4 regions of the Thalassotalea coralli genome follow, and region 3 is predicted to be linked to each of the others. Evidence: predicted binding sites of a transcription regulator. Region 3 holds the regulator's gene; each other region holds the start of a gene.

Region 1 (3,184 bases), on a different contig from region 3:
ATCATCTTGATTTGTTGTTATGGAGAAGCCAAAGAGTTGGCCATTATTGTATAGCGTTTCCATCGTTGATCTGAATTGAAACAACATCACTAACGTCGGATCATCTGCACCAACGCCTTCGACAAATGCTTTTACAAACTCTACATCGCCATTGGCGCTTTCATAAATCGGGTCAATACCTAAATAAATTTCATGATTAGCTGGTTGATTGATTTCTACGTCACCGACTGGATTGGGGCGATATATCTGCTTTTCAACATAACTACTTGAATCAGCTACTTGATAAAGTTGTACTTTTTCTTTTCGTTCTTGTCTTTCATAGTTGTAGTTCACTGTTGCATTAAAACCGATAACAGGTGCTGGAGCGCTGATGGCGTCAAGGGAACCTTTAAGGTGGCTAATAGCGCTCTCAGCCGAAACTAGCGTTCGGTTTAATTGAGAGAGTATGCCCGCTGCTGATGGGTCAGTTTCAAAATCCTCAATTGATAATGCAAAACTAAGGTCGTCTTTGAAGCTAGAAATAATATTAATTGTGTCTTCAGAGAGGGTAATGCCGTTATTGACGTCCTGGTCTTCATCTACTGACTGAACAAATCGCGCGAAATTAATGACGCTATGTGAGTGAATGTTTGAGATATCCATTAAATCCATCGGCGTGATGAATGCTTTGCCTTCGACTTTAGCTAGTTCGAATTCGCCAATAGAAAAAGTAATCGTTTCACCAGTTCGGTAACTAAATTCTCCGTTAGCGTCAGTGACGCCACTAAAGCTGTTAGCCGTATAGGATATTCCCTCGATAGGACTATCAATAACAACACCTTTAGACTCAGTTACAGTCGGTGTTGTAGGTGAGGAATTTCCGCCAGAAGGAGAGCTAGAGCTACTGCTACTTCCTCCTCCTCCACAGCCAAATAACACGAGTGATATTAAACTACCTAATATATATGGTTTCATTTTAATTCCTTTTATTAAGGCAAAGAGGAGTCTGCGATTACTCTACAAAGCATAGATTTGATTTTATATTTGTCCAATAAAAAGCCGCTTATCGAAATAAACGGCTTGATGATTAGCATTGATTTACTTGGGGTTATTCTTAGCTGCGCTTTCTTAATGATAAAGCGGCTAGTGCAAGACCAAATAAAGCGATAGTTGCTGGTGTAGGTACTGAGCGGATTTCTTTAATTAGCTTTCTTTCAATACCTGCTTCAAAATCAGCAAATGTATCAGCATGTAGGTGGAATGCACCGACTCCGCCGATTACATTGTTTTGATAAAATGCCTGTAAACCTGATGCGGTTCCTATAGTGATGCCATTAATGGTATCGATACCGTTTGCTAACGCGTTGTCTCTTGCTACTGATGTAGCAATGCCTCTATTTGACTCACCGTCTCCAGAAATATCCATTACTTGGCGAGTTGATTCGAAACCATTATTGGCAAATTGGGCTGCACCAAATTCTATAGCGGCGCCAATACCTGTCCAACCTTCAAATGCTCTTGAAAGGTTAGTTAGTGTGTCTGCAAAATCTAAAGCAGCTTGTGCGCTATCAATCAGAGTCCAATTAATTTGAATCTCCTGCTGATATTCATATGCCCACTCAATATATTGCACCGCAATCTGTCCATTGTTTCCTGCTAAGATCGTATTAATTACGTCTTGTGAACGAAATGCATTTGCATAGCCTTCTAACTGTAAAGCATATTCACTATCATCTACACTTCCTGAAACATCAGCAAGTAACTGTAGTTCTACATCAACGATAATATTAGCTTTTGCCGTGATAGAAGCAGTTGCAAGAACTGCAACCATAAGAAGTTTTTTCAACATTTCCATATATTCCTTGTTAGTAAAATTAGCGCTTTTTATAGCAAATCGCTATTAGCAAGTTTTTTGCCAATCTAAAAAATTCATTAAAAACAAAAGGTAGTAAGGCTTATGAACAGAAAGAATTAATAAGTGTAAAAATCGCTGACACTTATACATAAGATGAATAAGTAGTAGCACCAGTTACTTAGATATCCGCTGCACGAAGCAGGAAAGTAACTGATGCGAAATAACAAAGGGTGAGCTATTTGTAATAACTCAAGCAGGCTTCTACTTCGTTTTTAGAGCCCATTATAACTTCAACGCGTTGATGAATATCATTTGGTTCAATATCCATAATGCGACCTTGAGAAGTCATGGCTAAGCCACCCGCTTGCTCAATAAGGAAACTCATTGGGTTTGCTTCATACATTAAGCGAAGCTTGTACGGCTTTTCTGGATTTTTGTTATCTGCAGGGTAGGTGAAAATCCCCCCTCGAGTTAGTACACGGTGAATATCGCCTACCATAGCTGCAATCCAACGCATATTAAAGTTCTTGCCGCGAGGGCCAGTTTCACCAGCAACTAAATCAGCAATGTAATTTTGCATTGGCTCTTGCCAAAAGCGCTGGTTTGACATATTAATCGCAAACTCTTTAGTGTCAACAGGCACTTGTACGTTTCGTTCAACTAACAAATAACCACCGTGGGTACGATCTAATACATAAAAGTGAGTACCTTGACCTGTGGTCATCACTAACATTGTTGATGGACCATAAAGCACATAGCCTGCACACACTTGTTTATGACCTGGTTGTTGGAACTGCGCTGGGTCTTCAGCATCCATGCCTGGAATAGCTTCATGGATAGAGAAAATAGTACCGATTAATGAGTTGATATCGATGTTTGAGCTGCCATCTAATGGATCAAAAGACACAACAAACTTGCCATCAGGATCACCTGCTACTGAGCTTTCTTCTTCTTCAGAAGAAATTGCTTTTACAAACCCCGATTCTAATAAGATATCTTTAATGAGCTCATTGGCGACAACATCAAGTTTCTTTTGAATCTCGCCTTGGATATTTTCGTCTAAAGTTGAACCCATTAATCCGCCAAGGTGTGCTTGGCTAACACGAAATGAAATTTCCTTTGTCGCCGCTAAAATGGTTTTTATTAGGGAAATTAAATCTAAAGGAACATTATCTTCACGTAAAGCTGGGGCGAGTCGTTGCATTGTCGTACCTAATTTTTTAGAGTATGGCTGTTAGTTTTGTTTATATATCGTACTTAGTCTTAAAAAATGAAAACTAAGCACGGGTGCGTAAATTATTGAGCTAGCAAGGTTTTAATGAATTACCTGATAAAAGGTAAAAATTAAAA
Region 2 (3,184 bases), on a different contig from region 3:
TACAAACAAATAAGGACTCAACTGATTCGCCGATTTATCGGTTGGGATTTATTAATTAAGAACTGTCTAGTTTAGGAACAAAAAGAAAATGGCACAGAAATATGATGTTTGCGTGTTAGGTGCAACAGGGCTAGTGGGTAAAACCATTATGGAAATTCTTGAGCAAAGAGATTTTCCTGTAAACAAACTCTACCCGTTGGCAAGTGCACGTTCAGCAGGTGAAGTAATTGAATTTAACGGCGAAAGTATTGAAGTTATCGATGCAGATACCTTTGACTTTAGCTTGGCACAAATTGGATTTTTCTCGGCTGGCGGCGCAACATCGGCAAAATTTGCGCCTAAAGCAGGTGATGCTGGCTGTATCGTAATCGACAACACCTCTGAGTTTCGCTATGAACCAGATATTCCACTAGTTGTGCCAGAAGTTAATCCTGATGCATTAGCGGATTACCGCAACCGCAACATTATCGCTAACCCAAACTGTTCTACTATTCAAATGATGGTGGCGTTAAAGCCTATTCACGATGCTGTAGGTATTGACCGTATTAACGTCTGTACTTATCAATCAGTTTCTGGTGCTGGTAAGGAAGCGATGGACGAATTAGCTAAGCAATGTGCTGATTTACTTAGCGGTAAGCCAATTGAGCCTAAGAATTTCTCTCGTCAAATCGCCTTTAACGTGATCCCACAAATAGATGTATTTCAGGATAACGGCTACACCAAAGAAGAAATGAAAATGGTGTGGGAAACAAATAAAATTTTAGGTGATGACACGATTCGTGTTAACCCAACAGCTGTTCGCGTACCAGTATTTTTCGGTCACGCAGAAGCTATTCACATTGAAACTCGTGAACAGACATCTGCCGAGCAGGTTAAAGAATTATTAAAAACAGCTGAAGGTGTAGAACTTTGCGAAAAAGACGAAGACTTCCCAACACAAATTGGCGAAGCCAGTGGCGTAGACGCAACATTCGTTGGTCGTGTTCGCGAAGACATCAGCCATCCGAACGGCATCAACTTATGGGTAGTTGCGGATAATGTTCGTAAAGGCGCGGCAACAAATAGTGTACAAATTGCTGAATTATTGATTAAAGAGCACTTAAGTTAATAACTTAAATACTGTTTTACCAGGGCGTGTTGATCTTTCAGGGTTAAATTTTGTTCGGATTAAATGCGTTTTTATCGCGGCACTTGTGATACGCATAGTTATTCTACGCACAGAGCAAGTAACAATGAGAAAAATGCATTTAAACGAATCCAAAGGACAGCATTTATCATGTCTTGTATAAAAACATGATAAATTGCTGCAAAAATAGCCTTGAAAGATCAACACGCCCTAAAGAAAAATAAAAACTCGTCGTTATAGTTAACGACGAGTTTTTTTGTTATAAATACATAAGAAATTTAATCTTTATTTAATGCCCATTAGCCAGAATAATAAAATTGATATTGGCTATTAATGTCCTAGTTGAGCGAGATAATTTGACGCCAATTAGGCAACTTTTTATTTCGATTCAAACGTTTTCAAATAAAAGAACTAGGGCTAATATAAGATTGTTGGAATAATTTTTGCTTTGAATTCTCAATAGTTGTAAGTGCCAAATGTTTGGCAGAGAATAACAAAAGCTAGGAAATCTTAATGCAACGATTGTTACGCTTGTGCCTTTGGCAGATTGTGTTCATTAGTGTTAGTACTGTCAGCGTGTCTTCATTTGCCGCAGAAGAAAGCGGTATTCGTATCCGTGGCCCTAAAAGCACTGATGCCTTTCCTTATGATCGCTATGGCCCTATTACATCAAAAGACACCCTATGGAATATTGCCCTTCAAGTAAGACCTGATACCTCATATTCTGTATATCAGGTGATGCAGGCGCTATTTGATAAGAATCCGCAAGCGTTTAAAGACAATAACTTAAACCATATGATTGACGGGCGTTTTCTAAAAATTCCCAGCCCTGAAGAAATCGCGCGAATTAACCCTCAACAAGCAAAAGCCAAGTCAGAACAAGATGATTCAACTTGGGCTGCCAGTGTTACTAGTTCACCAAAAGCTACGCCAACTAAGGTTGAAGTTGTTAAAAAAACAGATCTTGAGCAAGCTAAAACGGAAATTAATGAACAACTGCAAACTTATGAGGCCTCGCAAACTGAGCGCTTGAAGTCTCTACAGCAGGATGTTTCGGACTCCATTCAAGGATTGCAAGCACTGTTAACTCAATACGAGTCGACACAAGAGCGATTAGACGCTTTTAATGACCGAATTGATTCAATTCGCCAAGAAGTGACACAGGTAAAAGAAACTGAAGCCGAAAACGACTCGACCACAAATGCAATGCTGCAGTCGCTATTGGAAAACTCTAATGCCTTTCAACAGGAGTTGATGCTGCAGAAGCAACAGCGAGAGCTAGAGCAAGGAAGCATTTTGTCAAATCCTTGGTTTCTATCTGGGTTAACTTCGATTACTGCGATTCTAGTTATTACCTTTTTAGTACTGTTTTTAAGACGCAACCAGAGTAATCAATCACAGCCTGCGGCAACAGAAGCTGTAGCCGAACCAATTGCAGAAAAAGCACAAGCGCCAGTCGCTGAAGACAAACAAGAATTATCGTTAGATGATGAACTTACCCTTGATGACGAATTATCACTTGATGACGAGCTATCGCTTGATGATGAACTGTCGATTGATTTAGCGGAAGGCGATGGCAGTAAAGATGATGAATTGTTCAGCGATGATTTAGAATCTTTAACTAATGATTTACTTGATGATGATATTAGTGATTTAGATGACGAGCTTAACGATCTTGATGATCTTGACGATTTAGACGATCTTGAAGAAATATCATTAGAAGATGTTACCTCACTCGAAGAAGAGACGTCAGAAGCGTTAGAAGGCGGAGAACTTGATCAAGACGATTTAGACTCGTTATTGTCAAATTTAGATGAAGAAGATGACCTTAGCGAAGGTGAAGCGTTAGAAGGTGGTGTTTTAGATCAAGGCGCACTAGATGATTTATTACTCGATGCTGACGATGGTGACATTCAACTCGACGCAACGAGCAACGATGAAGAACCAGAAGAACTGGTTGAGATTGAGGAAGAATTAACGGATCCAGAAGACATTGATGCGTTAATGGATGGTTTGGCCGCTGAATCTGGCCAAGAAACGCCACAAGAAGAATTAACA
Region 3 (3,184 bases):
ACTTTTTCAGTAAACGGCTTTGCTGCCGATGACGACCTTAAGCAAAAAATACACGTTGACGCATCGCGTTCTGCTGGCGATCTAAAAAATAAAATATTTAGCTACATCGACAATGTCGTCATTACACAAGGCAGCTTAAAAATAAAAGCAGATCTCGTTCAAGTGTTATCAAATCCAGATTCAGAGCCAAAAACCTATATCGCAAAAGGGTCTCCAGCAACCTTCGAGCAAATTTTAGAAGATGGTACGCCTATTTATTTACAAGCCAATGAGATTACTTACGAGCCGGCAAAAAATACTATAGTCATTTCGGGTAATGCAGAATTAAGGCAAGCAGGAAGCATGGTAAAAAGTAGCGTGATTACCTATAACCTTCTAACTGAGCAAGTGCTTGCAGATAGTAAAGACAACGAACGAGTACAAACCACTCTTCAGCCGAAACAACTGGAAAAGCTTAAAAAATGAGTGCAGTGTTAAGTGCTAGCAATCTAGCTAAATCATATAAAGGCCGCCAAGTTGTAAAAAACGTTGGCTTATCTGTTGAAGCCGGGCAAATTGTTGGTTTACTTGGCCCTAACGGCGCTGGCAAAACCACGTCCTTTTACATGATTGTTGGCCTTGTTAACAATGACAAAGGCAAGATCACCTTAGATGGTGAAGACCTTACACTATTGCCTATGCATGAGCGCGCGCGTCGAGGCATTGGCTATCTGCCACAAGAAGCCTCGATTTTTAGAAAGCTAACTGTTTATCAGAACATTATGGCTATCTTAGAAACACGTAAAGATCTGAACGCTATCGAGCGAGAAGAAAAACTCGAACACTTAGTTGAAGAATTTAATATCGGTCACATTACCGAAAACACAGGCATGAGCCTATCTGGCGGTGAGCGTCGTCGCGTAGAAATTGCTCGTGCGTTAGCGGCTGATCCTAAATTTATATTGCTAGATGAACCCTTTGCTGGCGTAGACCCAATTTCTGTCGGTGATATTAAGAAAATTATTCTACACTTAAAGAACAAGGGAATTGGTATTCTAATTACTGACCACAATGTACGTGAAACCCTCGATGTGTGTGAACATGCTTATATCGTCAGTCATGGAGAATTAATCGCTCAAGGGAATGCAGATCAAATTTTAGCGAATCAACAGGTACGAGATGTATATCTTGGAGAGCAATTCACGTTATAGTTGTGATAAGCTGTTAAAAAAACAAAACCAATAACCTTGGAAAGGATAAGAATTAGATAAATGCGCCCTAGTCTTCAACTCCGTATTGGACAACAACTGACTATGACACCTCAGTTGCAACAAGCGATAAAATTGTTGCAGCTGTCAACGTTGGATCTACAACAAGAAATTCAAGAAGCGCTTGAAAGCAATCCTTTATTAGAAGTTGACGAAGCAGCTTCCGCTAACCAAGAATCTCAGCCTGATAATTTAGAACAAGCTTTTTCTGAAACAACGGAAACGCCTACGGCGAATGATGGCTCTGAAGACGCCTCGCCAACCATTGATGAAATCAGCACAACAGAAGCAATGGATAAGTCTGATATTCCAGAAGAGCTGAATATAGACACCACTTGGGATGAAAGTTTCAGTGCAGGCGTATCAAATACAGGTGCCGCTGCTCCTTCAGAAGATTTTGTTTATCAAGGTGAAACCACAGACTCCATTCAAGATCACCTTCGCTGGCAAATGGAATTAACACCATTTACTGAGACCGACGAAGCCATCGCAATGGCAATTATCGACGCTATTGACGATGCCGGTTATTTAACGGTAACCACCGAAGATATTTTAGAATCTCTTGGCTTAGAAGATGTTGAATTGGATGAAGTAGAAGCTGTGCTTAAGCGCATCAACGTATTCGATCCAGTTGGTGTCGGTGCCCGCTCTATTCCTGAGTGTCTAATTATTCAATTAAACCAATTTGATAAAGATACGCCTTGGCTAGAAGAAGCCAAGCTAATCATTGGCGAGCACATTGACTTACTAGGTAACCGTGACTATCGCACCATCATGCGTAAGACACGCTTGAAAGAAGACCAATTACGCGAAATTATTCGTTTGATCCAGTCACTAGATCCTAGACCGGGCGACTCAGTGATCAAACAAGAAGAGCAATACATTATTCCTGATGTATCTGTTGAAAAGAAAAATGGTCGTTGGGTGGTTGAACTAAATCCAGATACTGCGCCTCGCCTTTCAGTAAACCAACAATATGCTTCTATGGCGCGTTCGATGAAAAATTCTAACGATAGCCAATTTATTCGTTCTAATTTGCAAGAAGCCAAATGGTTTATCAAGAGCTTAGAAAGCCGTAACGATACACTATTAAAAGTAAGTAACTGCATTGTTCAGCGCCAACAAGGGTTCTTTGAGCATGGCCCAGAAGCTATGCGCCCAATGGTTCTTAACGACATTGCCGAAGCTGTAGATATGCATGAATCTACGATTTCACGTGTAACCACACAAAAATACATGCACACCCCACGCGGGATATTTGAACTAAAATATTTCTTCTCTAGCCATGTGAGTACGGAAAATGGCGGAGAGTGTTCTTCCACTGCGATCAGAGCTTTAATTAAAAAGCTGGTCGCAGCAGAAGTGCCAGCGAAACCACTGAGCGATAGTAAAATGGCTGAGTTGTTAGCTGAGCAGGGCATAAACGTTGCAAGACGGACCATAGCCAAATATAGAGAGTCTCTAGGCATTCCACCGTCTAATCAGCGTAAAAGTTTACTGTAAACCTTGAAAGAAGGATGAGAGCTTATGCAAATTAATCTTGCTGGACACCATGTAGAAATCACTGAACCTATGCGCGATAGCGTTAATAAAAAGTTTGCAAAGCTTGAGCGACATTTTGATCACATCAACAATGTCTATGTAGTACTTACCGTAGAGAAGCTCAACCAAATTGCGGAAGCAACTGTTCATTTAAACGGTACCGAAGTTCACGCCAAAGCACAGAATGAAGACATGTATGCTTCTATTGATTCTTTAGTGAACAAACTCGATAAACAAATCCTCAAATATAAAGGCAAAATAAGCCAACACTAGTTTCAACTTCAATGAAAATATCCGACATCATGACAGAGAACTGCACTTTATGTGCAGTTCCTGCTACTAGTAAAAAAAGAATCCTAGAAATCATTTGTGAAAAAGCTGCAGAAAATGCAGTT
Region 4 (3,184 bases), on a different contig from region 3:
TGAACCAAGTACGTGATCATAAAGCAGAGCTAGAAAAACAGTTGCAACAATTATTGCAGTTGGAGCAGGTTCTTGATAATGAAAAACAGGTATTGGTACAAAATGAACCAGAGAAGCTAGCCGCTTTATCTGAGCAAAAAAATGCTTTGTTAATAGCCATACAAGAACAAGACAAGCTTTTTGCTCAAAGCCCAAGTTTTAAAACAGAAAAAGCAGCGGGTAACTTTAAAGAACAACTCGACCTTATTGAAAACTCATTATTGCGTTGTAAAGATAAGAATTTGATCAATGGTCAAATTATTCAACAGTCTCAGATAGCTGTAGAAAGAATGAAAACTGGCTTATTGCAACAACACAACAAAGCTTCCATGACATACGATGCTAAAGGTAAAACTAGTGGTGGCTTGAGTAGCTTAGGAATCAAAGCATAAGATCAGTAACCTGCTTAATAAACGACACATAAAAAAAAAGTGGCTTTTAGCCACTTTTTTTTATGTGTCGTTTTCGCTGTCCATTCGCCGTTTATTAAACAATCAAACACTAATAGTATTTCACGTCTTTAATCTCTTGCTTTCTCATGTTGGTTTGGTAAATCTGCCAAACATCAGCAAAGTCTAAGCTTAACTCAGTAGTGTAAGTGTCACCAACAGGGTAACTTTTAACCACTTTAGCACCTCGAATAACACCATGAACAGAAGCCGTTAGTTGCTGATTATTAATAATCAAATTTTGCATCGTCACTTCTTGTCCAATTTGCTGCCCATACACCTGCTCCGCCAATTCAGCGTAAGCCGCAAGCTTTGACGCTTTTATTGCCATCAGCATTTTTTGCGTATCATCTGTTGCCCGTTGACTGCTGATAGGAGCTTGCCCTATCGCCTTTAATGTTGGAAATGCCTCAGGCTCAACCGTTTGCCATTGAACATGCTTATCATAAACGGAACTACAAGCGGTAACAGTTAATGCGAGCGACAAAAGAAGGGTTTGTTTTATTCGGCGCATATTAATATCCTCTACTGCTGAATTTCCACGGCACGAGCATCTTCCATTAACTCTTTGTCTTCTCGTAAAATCATCCCGTCTTTCATACGAACATTTTCTTGTCTAGCTAGTTCGTCGCCAAGAACCCAGTTTGGGATAAACGACTGCGATGTTGCGACCACAACGCGAGATTGCATACCTATCATTCTTGCATTAACCATAACACCGCCTTCTTGCCTTACCATAGTCCCAGCAACCACGTAGTCAATAATTTGTCGTTCAGGTAGCTCTTTCCAATCGCGGCTAAACACATAGTCACCTTCTTTAGTAACACGAATATGACCGGTCGTTTTAAAGTCAACCACAATTAAACCATGGCGTTGCAATTCATGAACGAAGTTCTCAGACAATTGATTACCCAACCAATTCGTAGATTCGAGATCTTCTAAATTGACAAATGAAGCAACAGCGACAGGTGTTTTAGGTGTCACAAAAGAACTGCTGTCTAACATCTGATACGCTAAGCCTTTTACTACGTCATTAATTGCATGTTTCGGCAATTCATAGGCGTCAATTGGCCCTTTATCTTGATGGCTGACTCGATAAAAATCACTACCATCAGGGTGCATTGTGCAAGACATAACGCTAGACGCCACCGCCAAGGTTAACCACTTTTTCATTGAGTCGTCCTCAAAATCACATCGAAGTTTGAAATATTTACTGCATAAATTACGCCAACTTTTAACGCCAACAATATGTCAATTGTTTGTAGGCACAAAAAATGCATTATTTAAATCTGTTACATAAATCACGGCTTTTACACTGATTTACATTGCTCAGGTATAGTTTGTTATCGGCACTATGCAGTAAAAGTATTAGGCAATTTTTAAACCAGTATTGGGTACATTATGCGGTTTCTACTCTTAATTTGTTGTTTGTTCACTTGGATAAGCGCTGAAGCACAGTGGTATCAAGCCAAGGGCAAGGCTGTGGTTATGCAAGGAAACACTTCTGCAGCAAAGGCTAAAGCCACTGAAAACGCACTAAAAAAAGCACTATTGGTAGCAGGGGCTTCAGTTTCAAGTATTCAACAGGTTGTCAATGGACTACTGACCCAAGATGCGATAGATATCCGAGCTACTGGAACAGTTAACTCCTTTGAGATTATCGACGAAATACATAGCAATGACATCATCACGGTAACTATTCGTGCCGATATCATTGGCAAAATGCGGCAATGTTTTTCCGCAGATTACCGAAAATCACTGTTACTTGCTCGCAGCCATATAAAAGAAAGAGAGCACGCCAATGTTGGTGGAATTTATGCGCTTGACGACAGCTTCGTTAAACAGTTATCTAAAAAGATAAAAGACAGCGGCCTTTACTTGTCTCCTAAATTATCGGTCAAATCTAGCACCGCTTTCTCACGTTATAACCAAAGCCTTAATTCAGAAAAAATCAAACATATCGCCATGTCACTTAGTCAAATGACAGATAGCCAATACATTCTCTTTTCTGAAATAGAAGATCTCTCATTTAGTAATGAAGCGAATAACAGCTGGAAAATCTGGCAAGCTGATAAGTTCGATCGCTACTTCGCCGTGTCAGTTTACTTATACAACGGCAATGATGGTGAACAAATGTTTCATAAACGCTATCAATCTTTAGCGCCTTGGACATTTGATAAGCGCCAACAAGTCGATGTTCGTTCAACCAGCTTTTGGCAAAGTGAGTATGGGATGTCTATAGATTCTACGCTAGATATTATTCTGGCAGATATTGACGACTACATGATGTGCCAGCCAACTCGCGCTCGCATCGTACAAGTAAGTGGCAACTCTATGCTATTTAACTTAGGCAGCAATCACGGCGTAAAAGTAGGAGACAAATTCTCACTGCTTCATCAAAGCCACTTTACCAGTGATCAAGGCACCCTTTACCCTGGATACAATGTGAGTGACACCCAAGTTACCGTGACACGCGTTTCCGGCAACAGTGCTTTTGCATCAAGCTCAGACGGTCAATTAATAGATAGCATTCAAATAGACGATTTGGTTGTTCGTTATTAAGTGTGTTTACCACTTGATTCGTCGAGATAATCCTTTTTTAATAACCTTAAGTCCCTATAGTTTAACTGGATAAAACTGCGGCCTCCTAAGCCGCTGCTCCAGGTTCGAGTCCTGGTGGGGACGCCAGCTACTCT

Evidence for each region. The regulator sigma-54, encoded in region 3, starts transcription at its own class of promoters, with help from an activator protein. The targets are predictions, from matches to a motif close to GTTGGCACGNNNNTNGNNT.
Region 1: the regulator sigma-54 is predicted to act here: its motif matches at 1,881-1,899, upstream of ACOB80_RS16130 (DUF1194 domain-containing protein).
Region 2: the regulator sigma-54 is predicted to act here: its motif matches at 1,557-1,575, upstream of ACOB80_RS12715 (FimV/HubP family polar landmark protein).
Region 4: the regulator sigma-54 is predicted to act here: its motif matches at 1,750-1,768, upstream of ACOB80_RS01005 (flagella assembly protein FlgT).

What each region holds. Positions count from the first base shown of each region.
Region 1 covers NZ_JBVVBK010000006.1:273,608-276,791, reverse strand. Annotated here, with positions in the region: gene ACOB80_RS16135 (hypothetical protein) at 1-954, opposite strand, end outside; gene ACOB80_RS16130 (DUF1194 domain-containing protein) at 1,094-1,828, opposite strand; gene ACOB80_RS16125 (class 1 fructose-bisphosphatase) at 2,070-3,038, opposite strand.
Region 2 covers NZ_JBVVBK010000004.1:383,556-386,739, forward strand. Annotated here, with positions in the region: gene ACOB80_RS12705 (4-phosphoerythronate dehydrogenase) at 1-59, shown strand, start outside; gene ACOB80_RS12710 (aspartate-semialdehyde dehydrogenase) at 89-1,108, shown strand; gene ACOB80_RS12715 (FimV/HubP family polar landmark protein) at 1,640-3,184, shown strand, end outside.
Region 3 covers NZ_JBVVBK010000007.1:288,371-291,554, reverse strand. Annotated here, with positions in the region: gene lptA (lipopolysaccharide transport periplasmic protein LptA) at 1-465, shown strand, start outside; gene lptB (LPS export ABC transporter ATP-binding protein) at 462-1,190, shown strand; gene ACOB80_RS17900 (RNA polymerase factor sigma-54) at 1,251-2,750, shown strand; gene hpf (ribosome hibernation promoting factor) at 2,775-3,062, shown strand; gene ptsN (PTS IIA-like nitrogen regulatory protein PtsN) at 3,074-3,184, shown strand, end outside.
Region 4 covers NZ_JBVVBK010000001.1:246,277-249,460, reverse strand. Annotated here, with positions in the region: gene flgN (flagellar export chaperone FlgN) at 1-431, shown strand, start outside; gene ACOB80_RS01015 (LPP20 family lipoprotein) at 541-1,002, opposite strand; gene ACOB80_RS01010 (FlgO family outer membrane protein) at 1,014-1,661, opposite strand; gene ACOB80_RS01005 (flagella assembly protein FlgT) at 1,890-3,050, shown strand; tRNA gene ACOB80_RS01000 (tRNA-Arg) at 3,101-3,176, shown strand.